2 regions of the Roseomonas sp. CCTCC AB2023176 genome follow, and region 1 is predicted to be linked to the other one. Evidence: predicted binding sites of a transcription regulator. Region 1 holds the regulator's gene; the other holds the start of a gene.

The links. The regulator LexA, encoded in region 1, represses DNA repair genes until DNA is damaged. The targets are predictions, from matches to a motif close to TGTTCTANNTANGTTC.
Positions count from the first base shown of each region.
Region 2: parC (DNA topoisomerase IV subunit A) is a predicted target of LexA. The motif match lies at 1,513-1,528, and genes of this name have one in related genera.

Region 1 covers NZ_CP170086.1:4,182,724-4,189,975, forward strand. The annotation lists gene ACE7GA_RS20925 (alcohol dehydrogenase catalytic domain-containing protein) at 1-389, shown strand, start outside; gene ACE7GA_RS20930 (zinc-binding dehydrogenase) at 368-697, shown strand; gene lexA (transcriptional repressor LexA) at 727-1,443, opposite strand; gene glp (gephyrin-like molybdotransferase Glp) at 1,561-2,766, opposite strand; gene moaC (cyclic pyranopterin monophosphate synthase MoaC) at 2,763-3,257, opposite strand; gene trpC (indole-3-glycerol phosphate synthase TrpC) at 3,254-4,057, opposite strand; gene trpD (anthranilate phosphoribosyltransferase) at 4,320-5,345, opposite strand; gene ACE7GA_RS20960 (anthranilate synthase component II) at 5,347-5,961, opposite strand; gene trpE (anthranilate synthase component I) at 6,013-7,252, opposite strand, start outside.
Region 2 covers NZ_CP170086.1:120,080-127,331, forward strand. The annotation lists gene parC (DNA topoisomerase IV subunit A) at 1-1,496, opposite strand, end outside; gene ACE7GA_RS00615 (hypothetical protein) at 1,654-3,237, shown strand; gene mbfA (iron exporter MbfA) at 3,417-4,376, shown strand; gene recO (DNA repair protein RecO) at 4,305-5,102, opposite strand; gene era (GTPase Era) at 5,243-6,358, opposite strand; gene rnc (ribonuclease III) at 6,351-7,022, opposite strand.

The DNA of each region.
Region 1 (7,252 bases):
CCATCGGCATCTACCGGCAGGGCGGCTACGCGACCCACGTCGTGGTGCCGCACCCCCGCTACCTCATCCCCTTCGAGGGCGTCGCGCCGGAGGTCGCGGCGACCTATGCCTGTTCCGGGATCACCGTCTATTCGGCCATCCGGAAGCTCGGCCCCCTCGACCCGGGGGAGCCGGTCGTGCTCATCGGGGCCGGCGGGCTGGGGCTGAACGCGATCCATATGCTGAGGGCGATGGGGCATCGCCGGATCGTGTCGGTGGACGTCTCGGCGGAGAAACTCGAGGCCGCCAGGGCCGCCGGCGCGACCGACATGGTGCTGGCCGAGGGCGACGTGGCCGGCGCGATCACCCGGCCTGCGGCGGCCCGGCCATGGCGATCGTGGATCTGGTGAACGGGAGCGCGACGGCCCGGTCGGCCTTCGACGCGATGGGCAAGGGTGCGCGGCTCGTCCAGGTCGGGCTGTTCGGCGGCGAGATGACCCTGCCACTGCCGATCATGGCGATGCGGGCGCTGACGGTGCAGGGCTCCTACGTCGGTACGCCGCAGGACCTGCGGGACGTCATCGCGCTGGCCCAGTCGGGCAGCCTCGCGCCGCTGCCGGTCGAGACGGCGCCCATGCCGCAGGCCGACGCAGTCCTGCAGCGACTGCGCGCCGGCAGGGTGACGGGCCGCGTGGTGCTGCGGGCGGAGGCAGCCTGAACTGATGGCGAATCAAAGGTTTACACGCTTTAGTTGTAGCGGCGTACAAGCCCGACGAGGCGGCCCTGGACCTTCACCCGGTCCGGGCCGAAGATGCGCGTCTCGTAGCGCGGGTTGGCAGCCTCCAGCGCGATGGAGTTCCCTCGGCGCCGCAGCCGCTTCAGCGTGACCTCTGATTCATCGACCAGTGCGACCACCACCGCGCCGTTGTCGGCCGTGTCGCCCCGGCGAATGATGACGGTATCGCCGTCGAGGATGCCAATGCCCTCCATGGAGTCACCCGCGACCTCGAGGGCGTAGTGTTCCCCGTTGCCGAGGAGGGCGGTCGGGACCTGGATCGTGTCGCCGCTGTCCCGCAGCGCCTCGATCGGCAGGCCCGCGGCGATCCGCCCGTAGAGGGGGAGCTGGACGGCGGCAGCATCGTTCGCGGTGCGGACGGCCCCCTGAAGATTCGTCGCGAAGTTGCCGCGGATCACATTGGGCGCGAAGGACGGGGCTGCGGCGGGGGCGGCGGCCGTCCGGGGCGTCGCGGTGTCCGGCATCCGCATGACCTCCAGCGCCCGGGCGCGGTGGGCGCGGCGCCTGAGGAAGCCCCGCTCTTCCAGCGCCGTGATCAGGCGGTGGATGCCGGACTTCGACTTGAGGCTCAGCGCCTCCTTCATTTCTTCGAAGGAGGGGGAGAAGCCGGTGTCACGCAGGTGCTTGTCGATGAAGACCAGGAGTTCGTGCTGCTTGCGGGTCAACATCGTTCGGCGTCCTTCCTCCGCCCTTTCGGGCAATCGGGTCACGCCTGAACAAACGGGCAACCCTCGCGGAAGTTCTAGAAAAGTTCTTTCGCGCCGGTCAATGCCGTTCCGTGATTTTCACAGGCCGAGCGCTGCGAATTCGATGATCTCGACGGACGAGCCGGCCTCGGCGGCCGGCGCGAGCGGTTCCCGCAGGATCAAGGCGTCTGCGCGCGCGAGGGTGGAGAGCATGGAACTGTCCTGCACCGGAAAGGCGGTCGCCACGGGAACTCCGCCCGGCCCCGATTCGACTTGCGCGCGCAAGTAATCCTGGCGGCGATCATTGGGCGGCAGAGGCGCGCCGAGGATCGCGGCGCGGGTCGGGACCGGTCCCGCCGGCAGGCCGCCGAGCCGGCGCAGCGCGGGCACGAGGAACAGGATGGAACAGACCAGGGCCGAGACAGGATTGCCCGGCAGGCCGAGCATCGGCGTTTCCCGCAGCCGGCCCCAGATCAGCGGCTTGCCCGGCCGCATCGCGATCTTCCAGAAGTCGAGCGTGAGGCCGCCCGGCCCCAGCGCGGACTGGACGAGGTCGTGGTCGCCGACGCTCGCCCCGCCCGTCGTGACGAGGAGGTCGCAGCGGGATGAGGCCTCGGCCGCCGCGGCGATGGCGCCGGTGTCGTCGGGCGCGATCGGAAGTACCACCGGATCGGCGCCTACGGCGCGCGCGAGGGCCGCCAGGGCATGCGCGTTGGAGGACACGATCCCGCCGTCCGGGATGGGGTCGCCGGGCAGGGCGATCTCGTCGCCCGTCGCGAGGATCGCGACCCGCGGCCGCCGGTGCACCGCCAGCCAGGGATGGTTCGCGGCGGCGGCGAGGCCGATGTCTCGTGGCGTCAGGCGGCGCCCGGCGGAGAGCAAAACCTGGCCGGCGCGGAAGTCGAGCCCGGCCCGACGGATGTGGCGCCCGGCACGGGGAGCCTCGGTCGGCTCGACAAGCCCCTCCGTCGCCCGCGCGTCTTCCTGCAGCAGGATGGCGTCGGCGCCGTCCGGGACGAAGCCGCCGGTGAAGATGCGGACGGCCTCGCCGGGGCCGATCGTCCCGGCGAAAGGATGGCCGGCGGGAGCCTCGCCGATGACCCGCAGGCCCGCGCCGACCGCGGCGTCAGCCGCCCGCAGCGCGTAGCCGTCCATCGCCGAGACATCGGCCGGCGGCTGGGTCAGGCGCGCGGTCACGGGGACTGCGAGGACCCGGCCGGAAGCCTCGGCCAGGGCGACCGTCTCCGGCCCGACCGGCGACAGGGCGCCCAGGATCCGGTCCAGCGCCTCGGCAACCGGGATCACGCCCGCTGCTCCTCCCCGGGCGCGATCCAGTCGCCGGACTTGCCGCCGGACTTGCGGACCATCCGCACGGCCTCGATCCGCATGAAGCGGTCTGCGGCCTTGCACATGTCGTAGACGGTCAGCGCGGCCACGGTGACGGCGGTCAGCGCCTCCATCTCGACGCCCGTCCGGCCCGCGGTGCGGACCGTCGCGGCGATCTCCACCGCGTCGGGTTCGGCGATGGAGAGGTCCAGCGTCACCTTCGTCAGCGGCAGGGGATGGCAGAGCGGGATCAGGTCCGCCGTCCGCTTTGCCGCCATGATGCCGGCAAGGCGCGCGACGCCCAGGACGTCGCCCTTGCCGGCCCGGCCCTCGGCGATGATGGCCAGGGTCTCCGGCCGCATCACGACGCGGCCGCGGGCGGTCGCCTCCCGCAGCGTCTCGGCCTTAGCGGAGACGTCCACCATCGCCGCGCGGCCCGCGCCGTCGAAATGGGTGAGGGGGCCGCTCAAGGGGCGGAGATGAGCGCCCGGGCCGCGGCTTCCACGTCGCGCTGCCGGAGCAGGTGTTCCCCGACGAGCAGGACGTTGGCGCCGGCGGCGGCCATGCGGCGCACGTCGGCGTGGTCGCGGATGCCGCTCTCGGCGACGGGGATGCGGTCGGCCGGCACCATCGGGGCCAGGCGCTCGGTCGTGGAGATATCGGTGCGCAGCGTGCGGAGGTCGCGGTTGTTGATCCCGACCAGCCGCGTTTCCAGGCCAAGCGCGCGCTGGAGTTCGCCCTCGTCATGCACCTCGGCCAGCACGCCCATGTCGAGGCCGCGCGCCGCGTCCTCCAACGCCTCCGCCTCCTCGTCGGTCAGGGCGGCGAGGATCACCAGGATCGCGTCGGCGCCCATCGCCCGGGCCTCGTAGACCTGCCAGGGATGGATCATGAAATCCTTGCGCAGCACGGGGAGGGTCGTCGCCTCCCGCGCGGCCTCGAGATGCGCGGCGTTGCCGCCGAACCAGGGGCCGTCCGTCAGCACGGACAGGCAAAGCGCGCCGGCCCGCTCATAGGCCTGCGCGATCCCTTCCGGGTCGAAGGGGTCACGGATGAGCCCGCCGGAGGGGGAGCGCGACTTGATCTCGGCGATCAGGCCGGTGCGGCCATCGGCGACGGCGGCGCAGAGGCGCTGGGTGAAAGGGCGGACCGGACCGGCATGGGCGGCACGGCGCTCCATCTCGGCCATCGGGATCTCGGCCATCCCGGCCGCGACCTCAGCCCGCTTCTCCTCCAGGATTTGCCGGAGGGTGTCGGACAGGTCGGTCATCTGGTCCATGGGGTGGACGGTTCCTGGAACCTCGGGTCGTGCCACGGATGGCACGGCGACAAGCGAGGCGGGGGCATAAGGTTTCGTCGGGGGAACGCGGCGTCGTCGCGGGGCAGGCGCGCGGTTTGTCGCGGGATCAAAGGGTTGCGCCGCGAGGCCACGCACCAGCTTCCGGTGCGCCGGGCACGACGCGGGGGCGTAGTGCCGGGTCGGTGACATGGCGGGGTTCGCTTGGGAGCGCAAGACTCCGTTACGGAATGCGTCATGCGTCCGGCGCGGGTCCGGGTCGGGTTGCCGTCTTCAGGTTATCGAGGACGCGCGCGGCGGCGCCGGAGGCGATCGCGTCGGCCGCCATGGCGGCGCCTGCTTTCAGGTCCGGCGAGCGCCCCGCGACGACCAGCGCGGCGGCGGCGTTCAGCAGGACGCAGTCGCGATAGGGGCTGCGTTCCCCGGCGAGGACGGCGCGCAACGCCGTTGCGTTCTCCTCGGCCTCGCCGCCCTTGAGGGAGTCGGCCGGCGCGCGGGGCAGGCCGGCGTCCTCGGGCGTCACCTCGAACTCCCGGATCTTGCCGTCGCGCAGCTCGGCGACCTGGGAGGGGCCGGCGATGGTGATCTCGTCGAGGCCGCCGCCATGGACGATCCAGGCGGAATCGGTGCCGAGGCGCGCGAGGGTCTCTGCCATCGGTCGTAGCCATTGCGGGGCGAAGGTGCCGGTCATCTGTCGCCGAACGCGCGCCGGGTTCGCAAGGGGACCGAGGAGGTTGAAGATCGTGCGCGTTCCCAGTTCGACGCGTGGGCCCGCGGCGTGGCGGAGCGCGGCGTGGTGGCGCGGCGCCATGAGGAACGCCATGCCGGCCGTCCGCAGCACCGCCGGCAACTGCTCGAAGGGCACGTCGGTGTTCACGCCGAGCGCGGTCAGCACGTCCGCGGCGCCGGAGCGGGAGGACAGGGCACGGTTCCCGTGCTTCGCGACGGGCACGCCGCAGCCCGCGACGACGATCGCCGCGCAGGTCGAGATGTTGAGCGTCCCCGCCGCGTCGCCGCCGGTGCCGACGATGTCTATGGCGTCGTCCGGGGCCTCGACCGCCGTCATGCGGGCGCGCATGGCGCGGACGGCGCCGGTCATCTCCGGCACGGTCTCGCCGCGCACGCGCATGGCCATGAGGAGGCCGGCGATCTGCGAGGGCGTGGCCTCGCCGGCCATGATGATGCCGAAGGCGGCCTCGGCCTCGCTCTCGGCGAGGCGTTCGCCCGCGGCAAGGCGGGCGAGCACGGGTTTCAGGCTCATCTCAGGCCGCGAGGGCTCGGCTGGGCATCCGTTCGCGCGGCGTCAGGCCGGCGAGGCGCAGGAAGTTGGCCAGGAGGTCGTGGCCGTGCTGGGACGCGATGCTCTCCGGGTGGAACTGGACGCCCCAGATCGGCAGGTCGCGATGCGCGAGACCCATGATCAGGCGGTCGGCGGTTTCGGCCGTGGGGACGAGGCAGTCCGGCAGGTCATCCCGGCGCACGACGAGGGAATGGTAGCGGGTCGCCTTGAAGGGTGAGGGGAGGCCGGCGAAGACGTCCGTGCCGCCATGCGAGACCGGGTGCACCTTGCCGTGCACCGGCTCCGGTGCGCGCACCACCGTCCCACCGAAGGCCTGCCCGATCGCCTGGTGGCCGAGGCAAACGCCGAGGAGCGGGATGCGGGCTGCCGCGGCGGCGGCGATGAGGTCGAGGCAGACCCCCGCTTCGTTGGGCGTGCAGGGGCCGGGGGAGAGGACGATGGCCTCCGGCTTCCGGGCCAGCGCGGAGTCCGGCGTGATCGCGTCGTTGCGCCAGACCTCCACCTCCGCCCCGAGGTCACCGAGGAAGTGCACGAGGTTGAAGGTGAAGGAGTCGTAGTTGTCGATCAGCAGGATCATGGCCGCCTGATCTCCGCGCGCCGGGCGTCGCCGGTCAAGACCGGCGGACCATCATCGCTTCTGGGGGACCGCCGCGAACCGGACCGCCTCTTCCGCGGCGCGGAACAGGGCGCGGGCCTTCTGCTCGCATTCGGCGAACTCGGCTTCCGGGTCGCTGTCAGCGACGACGCCGCATCCCGCCTGCACGTGCATCGTGCCGTCCTTCACCAGCGCCATGCGCAGGCCGATGCAGGTGTCCATGCCGCCATCTGCGCCGAAATAGCCGAAGCATCCAGCGTAGAAGACGCGGCGGACCGGCTCCATCTCCTCGATGATCTCCATGGCCCGGACCTTCGGGGCGCCGGACAAGGTGCCGGCCGGGAAGCCGCCGGCCAGGGCGTCCAGCGCGGTCAGGCCGGGCTTCAGGCGGCCCTGCACCTCCGACCCGATGTGCATGACCTGGGAATAGCGCTCCACCTGGAAGGACGCCGTCACCTTCACCGTGCCGATCTCCGAAACCCTGCCCACGTCGTTGCGGCCGAGGTCGAGGAGCATGAGGTGCTCCGCCCGTTCCTTCGGGTCGGAGAGGAGTTCGCGTTCGTAGGCCGCATCCTCCTCCGGCGTCTTCCCGCGGGGCTTGGTGCCGGCGAGGGGGCGCACGGTGACGGTGCCATCCCGCAGACGCACCAGGATTTCGGGCGAGGCGCCGACCGCGGCGAAGGAGCCGAAATCGAAGTGGAACAGGAAGGGCGCTGGATTGAGGCGCCGCAGCGCGCGGTACAGCGCGAAGGGCGGCAGGGCAAAGGGCGCGGAGAAGCGCTGGCTCGGTACGACCTGGAAGACGTCCCCTGCCGCGACGTATTCCTTGCAGCGGCGGACGACGTCGAGGAACGCGTCCTTCGCGAAGTTGGAGGACGGGACGCCCGGCGCGGGCAGCGCGGCGGGCGGCGCGGGGCGCGGGACCGGGCGGTCGAGCGCGGCCTCAGCCTCGTCCAGCCGGGCCTGGGCGGCTTCCCAGGCGCCCTGCACATCCTGCTTCCCGTCCGGCCAGACCGGCGCGGCGAGGGTCAGCGTGTCCCGGACGTGGTCGAAGACGAGGATCAGCGTCGGCCGGATCAGGACGGATTCCGGCAGGCCCAGCGGCTCCGGGTTGGTCGCGGGCAGCCGCTCCATCTGCCGGACCATGTCGTAGCCGAGATAGCCGAAGAGACCGGCGACCGGCGGCGGCAGGCCGGCGGGCAGGTCCATCCGCGTCGCGGCGATGAGCGCGCGGAGGCTGTCGAGCGGCGCCGCCTCCTCCCGTACGAAGGCG
Region 2 (7,252 bases), 1.2 Mb from region 1:
GCCTTCGCCTGCACCGTGCGCCGCTTGCCGAGCGGACCGTCGCCGAACTTGCTGCGGACCGCCTCGATCTCCTCGGCGATCCGCCCCCACTGCGCCTTCTCCGAGGCGAGGAGCTTCTGCAGCCCCTTCAGCTCCCTCGTGAGCCGCGTGTGCTCCCGCCGTATCTCCATCTCCTCCAGCTTGCGCAGCGCGCGCAGCCGCATGTTGAGGATGGCATCCGCCTGCACCTCGGTCAGCGAGAAGGTCGCCATCAGCGCGGCCTTGGGATCGTCCTCCTCCCGCACGATGCGGATGACCTCGTCCAGGTTGAGATAGACGATGAGGTAGCCGTCGAGGATCTCCAGCCGCCGCTCGATCGCGGACTGACGATGTTGCGACCGACGCACCAGCACGACGCGCCGGTGGTCGAGCCAGGACCGCAGCACCTCCCGCAGCCCCATCACGCGCGGCGTGCGGTCGGCGTCCAGCACGTTCATGTTCAGGGGAATGCGGGATTCCAGCGGCGTCGCGCGGAACAGGCTCTCCATCAGCATCGCCGGGTCCACGGCGCGCGACTTCGGCTCCAGCACGAGGCGGATCACGTCCGTGCTCTCGTCCCGCACGTCCGCCAGCAGCGGCAGCTTCTTCTGCTCCAGCAGCTCCGCGATCATCTCGATCAGTCGGGACTTGCCGACCTGGTAGGGGATTTCCGTGACGACGACGTGCCACGTCCCGTTCTTGAGGCGCTCGACTTCCCACTTCGCGCGCAGCCGGAAGCCGCCGCGGCCCGTCTCGTAGGCCGTCAGGATGCTCTCGGGCGGCTCCACCATGATGCCGCCGGTCGGGAAGTCCGGCCCGGGCATGTGGCGCATCAGTTCGGCCGTGGTCGCGGCGGGGTTGGCGATCAGTTCCAGCGCGGCGGAGCAGACCTCGCCCGCGTTGTGCGGCGGGATGGAGGTCGCCATGCCCACCGCGATCCCGTTCGCGCCGTTCGCCAGCAGGTTCGGGAAGGCCGCCGGCAGGACGACCGGCTCCTGCTCCTCCCCGTCATAGGTCGCGCGGAAGTCCACCGCATCCTCGTCGATCCCTTCCAGGAGCGACTTCGCGACCTCCGTCAACTTGGCTTCGGTGTAGCGCATCGCCGCGGGGTTATCCCCGTCGATGTTCCCGAAGTTTCCCTGCCCCTCAACGAGCGGGTAGCGCGCCGCGAAGTCCTGCGCGAGCCGCACCAGCGCCTCGTAGACGCTCGCGTCGCCGTGCGGGTGATACTTGCCGATGACGTCGCCGACGACGCGGGCGCACTTCTTGAACCCGCCCGCCGGATCCAGCCGCAACTGCTGCATCGCCCAGAGCAGCCGGCGGTGCACCGGCTTCAAGCCGTCGCGCACGTCCGGCAGCGACCGCGCCATTATCGTGGACATGGCGTAGGCGAGGTAACGCTCGCTCAGCGCGCCGGCGAGCGGCGTCTCGTTGATGCGGCCGCCATCCGGCACGGGGGTCTTCACGTCGTCGGGCATTGTTGCTCTCGCGCCATGTTCCTGCTTCGTTCGCGCTTCCCCTTTCTAGCAGGGGGGACACGTCCGCGCCAGCGCCGCGGGGCCACGGTGGACGGCCCGGCGCGCCCGGGTCTACCCCTTCGCGCCGGCCTTTCGCGCCGGAATGGGAGAGTGCGGAATGGCCTTCGGCACGGTGCGCGGCGCGGGGTTCGCGGCGGTGGTTGTCCTGGGCCTGACGCCGGCCTCCCTCCTGGCTCAGGGCGGGGGTCTGGCGAAGCCTCCGCCGCTTGGGGCGCCGGTTCCCTCGCGCCCGGTGCCGCCGCCGGCGTCGCTGGTGCCCCCGCCGCCCGCGCCTCCCGGCCTGGCCCTGCGGCCCGCGGACGCGGCCAACCTGCCTCCTCTCGCCCCGGACCAGCCGGTCCGGGTCCAGCTCCGGCGCGGCCAGGCCGCCTTCTTCCGCGTCTCGCCCGAGGCCGGGGAGGCCTACGTCGTGACGACGCGACGGCTGGAGCGCAACACCGACACGCTGCTGCGCGCCCTCGATGCCGGGGGAGAGACGGTCGCCGAGGACGATGACGGCGGCGAGGAGGCCCTCGCCTCCCGCCTCGAGGTCCAGCCCGGCGACGGCGTCGCGCTGATCCGCGCCGGCACCCTGGGCGATGCGGGCGGCGCCTTCGAGCTCGTGCTGGCCCGCGACACCCCGCGCGCCACGCCGGACTACGCGACGACGCCGGAGGCGGCCGCGAACCGCCCGCCGCTTGTCGTAGGCGAGGCCGTGCCACTGCGGCTCCGCGGCGGCCAGTTCGCCTATTTCCGTTTGCCGGAGGACCGGACGGACCTCTCCGCCCTCACCCGCAACCTCGCGCGCAACACGGACACCGTCCTCGCCCTCATCGGCAAGAACGGGGAGGTGCTGGCGGAGGACGACGATGGCGGCGGCTCCCTCGCCTCGATGCTTGCCCTCGGCGAAGCGCCCAACGCGCTGCTGCTGCGCGCGGGCATCCTCGGCAACTCCACCGGCGAGTTCGAGCTCGTCCTCGTCCGCGAGGGCCCGCGCGCGCCGCCCGACTTCCCGACGAGCCTCGACGCGGCCCGCGCCCGCGGCCCGCTCGCGGTCGGGACGAACCTGACGATCCGGCTGGAACGCCGCCAGCAGGCCTTCTTCGCTTTGCCGCAGGGACAGGACTTGGTCGCCCTCACGCGCAACCTCCGGGAGAACGCGGACACGGTCCTCGCGCTGCTGGACGCTGGGGGTCAGGTGATCCTGGAGGACGACGACGGCGGCGAGGGCCTGGCCTCCCGCGTCGCGACGTCCGACGCACCGCGCTCCGCAGCCTTCCTGCGCGCCAGTGTCCTCGGCGACAGCGGCGGGACCTTCGACCTCGCCATCGAGGCCGGCGAGCCCGCGCCGCCCGAGGACGCCTATGCCCGCGACGTCGCCGAGGCGGCGTCGCGCCCGCCGCTCGCCGTGGGCGAAGCCGTCTCGCTCCGCCTCCGGGCAAGCCAGTCGGCCGTCTTCGCGCTGCCGCGGGAAGACCGCGAGCTGCTGGCGATGACCTTCGGCCTGGGACGCGGCGTGGACACCGTGCTGGAATTGCTGGACGAGCGGGGGAACGAGATGGCGGAGGACGATGACGGCGGCGACGGCCTGGCCTCGCGCCTCGCCATTCAGCCGGGCGCCGCTCCGTCCTTCATCCGCGTGCGCCTGCTGGGGGATCGCCCCGGCTCCTTCAGCGTCGTCGTGATCCGCCGGGCACGCTGAGCCCCCGACGGTGACGGTGCGGGGCGCCGTCACCGTCCCACGGACGTCGCGCCCTCCCTCCCGGCCGGAGCGTCGCACAGCCCGGCCGCGAGCGTGCCCGCCCGAGATGCGAACGCGTCCCATTTGCGCCAAGGCACTGTTTTTCTTGACTTTTACGTCGCCCCCCAGTATGTCCCGCGATGATGAAACGCCTCGCTGACCTCACCGAGGCCGAGACCCTGGCCCTCGCCATCGCGAACGAGGAAGAGGACGCCCGGATCTACGCGACCTTCGCGATGCGCATGCGGACCGACTTCCCCGCGACCGCCGCCGTCTTCGACGGGATGGCTGAGGAAGAGCACCGGCACCGCGGCCTGCTCCTCGCCCTCTACGAGCGCAAGTTCGGGAAGGCCCTGCCCCACATGACCCGCGCCGACGTGCGCGGCTTCCTGCGGCGCAACCCCGTCTGGCTCGCGGACAACCTGCGCCTCGACGTGGTGCGCCGGCAGGCCGCCGTCATGGAGCTCGAGGCGGGCCAGTTCTACGCGAAGGCAGCGGAACAGGCGCGCGACACCGACGTCCGCCGCCTTCTCGGCGACCTCGCCCTGATCGAGCAGAAGCACGAGGCGCTCGCGGACCGGCTGACGGAAGCGCATCTGACCCAGGACGCGCGGCAGGAGGAGGACGCGGCGGCGCGCCGCATCTTCGTCCTGCAGATCGTGCAGCCCGCGCTCGCCGGGCTCATCGACGGCTCGATCTCTACGCTCGCGCCGATCTTCGCGGCGGCCTTCGCCACGCAGTCGTCGCACGACGCCTTCGTCGTCGGGCTCGCCGCCTCGATCGGCGCCGGCATCTCCATGGGTCTGACGGAAGCGCTGTCGGACGACGGCGCGATCACGGGACGCGGACACCCGCTGATCCGCGGCATCGCCTGCGGCGTGGCCACCGCGATCGGCGGGCTGGGACATACCCTGCCCTACCTCATCTCCGATTTCTGGACCGCGACCGTCGTGGCCGGCTTCGTCGTGGCGCTGGAACTCGCAGCCATCGCCTGGACGCGGTGGAAGTACATGGAGACGCCTTTCACCTCAGCGCTGGTGCAGATCGTCCTCGGCGGCCTGCTCGTGCTCGCGACGGGCATCTTCATCGGCAGTTCCTGATGCGAGCGCGGTGACGCGGTCGGCCAGCGCCTCTCGCGCCGCGGGCACCGGCCGGTGTCGGGCGCCGCAGGCGTCGCGCGCGAGGAAGTGTCCCGTCAGCCGCAGCCCGTCTGCCCAGTCCTTCGGCGTCGCGGGCGCCGCGTCGTCGAGCAGGAAGCCCGGCAGGGGCAGCAGGCGGTCGAGATAGGGCGCGGCGGCGCCCGCGCTGACGGCGCAGCCCGACTTCGGGGAGACGTGGGTCAGGTCGGACGTCGCACCCGTCGCGGCGCAGCGGGTCAGGTCGAGGCCGTAGCCGAGGTCCGCGAGCAGCAGCACCTCCCACCGCAGGTAGTCCGGCAGTACCTCCTCCGCGCCGCGCCCGAGATGCGCGATGACCGGGACGAGGGCGCGGAAGACGCGCGGATGCGCCTCGCGCTCCGGCAGGGCTTCCGCGGCGACGGCACAGGCGGAGGAGAGGAGCGCGAGCGACAGCGGATCCTCCATCGCGAGCGCCGCGGCGGGGTGGACGAGTTCGCCGGAGAGGCTGCCCAACTGGTCCGCGAGGCGCGCGACCCAGCGGGCCTCGACGAGGTTGCCCGGGAGCCAGATCGCGGCGTTGCCGCGCGCGGCGCCGCCCTTCACGAGGCCGGCGTGGCGTCCCTGTTCTTCCGTCAGCAAGGTGACGACGGCACCGCCCTCGCCGAGTGGCCGCGCGTCGAGCACGATCGCCGGGGCTTCCCATTCCATGGCGGGGATGTGGGGCCGCCGCCGCCGATCCTCCAGGGCAGGTCGGGCGCCGCGGCGGGCGTGCCAGTTGCGCCTCGGACTTGCCTGCGTCGTACGGACCGGTCCGCCCTCCCCCGTGTCGAGGGAGCAGACCGGGGCGCTCAATCCAGGTCCTCGAGACCGAGGGCGCGGAGGCGGCCGCGTTCCTCGTCCCAGCCCGGCCGGTCCTTCACGTTGAGGAAGAGGTGCACGGGACGTTCGAGGAGCACGTTCAGCTCCTCGCGCGCGCGGCGGCCGATCTCGCGGATGCGGGCGCCCTTGTCGCCGATGATGATCGCCTTCTGCGAGGCGCGGCCGACATAGATCGTGCAGTCCACGCGCACCGAGCCGTCCTTGCGTTCCTGCCAGGACTCGGTCTCGACGGTCGCGTGGTGTGGCACTTCCTCGTGCGTCTGGCGCAGGATCTGTTCCCGCACGATCTCGGCGCAGAGCATGCGTTCGTTGAGGTCGGAGAGTTCGTCCTCGGGGAAGAGCCAGGGCCCTTCGGGCATGGCAGCGCCCAGGGCGTCGCGCAGGCGGTCCGTGCCGTCGCCGTTGCCGGCGGAGACCATGAAGGTCTCCTCGAAGGGCAGGGCTGCGTTGAGTTCGGCGGTGAGCGGCAGCAGGCGCTTGGTGTCGAGCAGGTCGGTCTTGTTGAGAACGAGCCAGATCCGCCTGCGCTGGCCCTTCAGTCGGTCGAGGATGGCGCGGACGCGTTCGGTGATCCCGGCGCGGGCATCCACGACGAGGAGCGCCATGTCCGCGTCCTGCGCGCCGCCCCAGGCCGCGGCGACCATCGCGCGGTCCAGGCGCCGGCGCGGGGCGAAGATACCGGGCGTGTCGGTCAGCACGACCTGGCTGCGGCCGACCATCAGGACGGCGCGGATGCGGAAGCGCGTGGTCTGGGGCTTCGCCGAGACGATCGAGACCTTCGCGCCGGCCAGGCGGTTCACCAGGGTGGACTTGCCGGCGTTCGGGGCGCCGAGGACGGCGACGATGCCGGCGCGCGTCCCCGGCGCCGCGGCGTCGTCCGGCGTCAGGGCGGGCGTCACGGCGGGGCCGGCGTTATCGCCGGCCGATGCGGCCGTTGCCGGCGTGTCGGCCGAGGCGACGTCGCTGCCGGCGTGCCGGGATGCGCCGCCCTCGCTCGGCTGCGCCGCCTGCCCGGCCTTACCGTCGGGCCGGGCGTCCGGGCGATCGGTGCCCGGGTCCTCGGGGGTGGGGTTTTCCTCAGGCATCGCCGAGTTGGGCGAGGAGGGCGGCGGCGGCGGATTGTTCGGCGGCGCGCTTGCTGTCGCCGGTGGCCTCGGCGGAGCGGCCGTTGACCCTGGCGCGGACGGTGAAGTGCGGGGCGTGGGAGGGACCCTCGGAGCCGACGAGTTCGTATTCAGGGAGGCCGAGGCCACGCCCGAGGCTCCATTCCTGGAGGCGGCTCTTGGCGGACATCGGCGGGGTGATCTCGGACTCCAGAACGACGGTCCATTCACGCCGGATGAATGCGCGGGCGGCGTCGAGGCCGCCATCGAGGTAGAGGGCGCCGATCAGGGCCTCCGTCGCGTCGCCGAGCACGGTGGCGCGCTGGCGCAGGCCGGTGCGGCCCTCGGCGGGCGGGACGCGCAGGGCGTCGGGCAGGCCGATGGATTCGCCGATCTTCGCGAGGGTGTCGGACTGGACGAGGACGGCGAGGCGCTTGCCGAGTTCGCCCTCCCGTTCCTCGGGGAAGCGTTCGGAGAGCCACTCGGCGATGAGGAGGGCGAGAACACGGTCGCCGAGGAATTCGAGGCGCTCGTTGGAATCGAGCTGGCGGCGCTTGGGGTCGGCGGCGGAGCGGTGGGTGAGTGCCTGGTCGAGGAGGGCGGCGTCGGCGAAGGCGTGGCCGAGGCGGGAGGAGAGGGCGGCCACGGCGGGCTTCGGGGCGCGGTGCGACGGGTCGGCGTTGTCCTGCGCGGGGCGCTGCCGGCGGGGGTCCCGGGCTTCGCCGTGACCGTCGCGGGGGGCGCCGACCTGGCCGGGGCGGCTTCCCCGTCGCGGAGCCGGGGAGCGGGCGCGCGCGCGTCGGGGACGGCCGGTGTCGAGGCGGGGCGCGAGCCTGGAGCGTGTGCCCCGGCGCGGCGCGCGGCGACGGCCGGCGC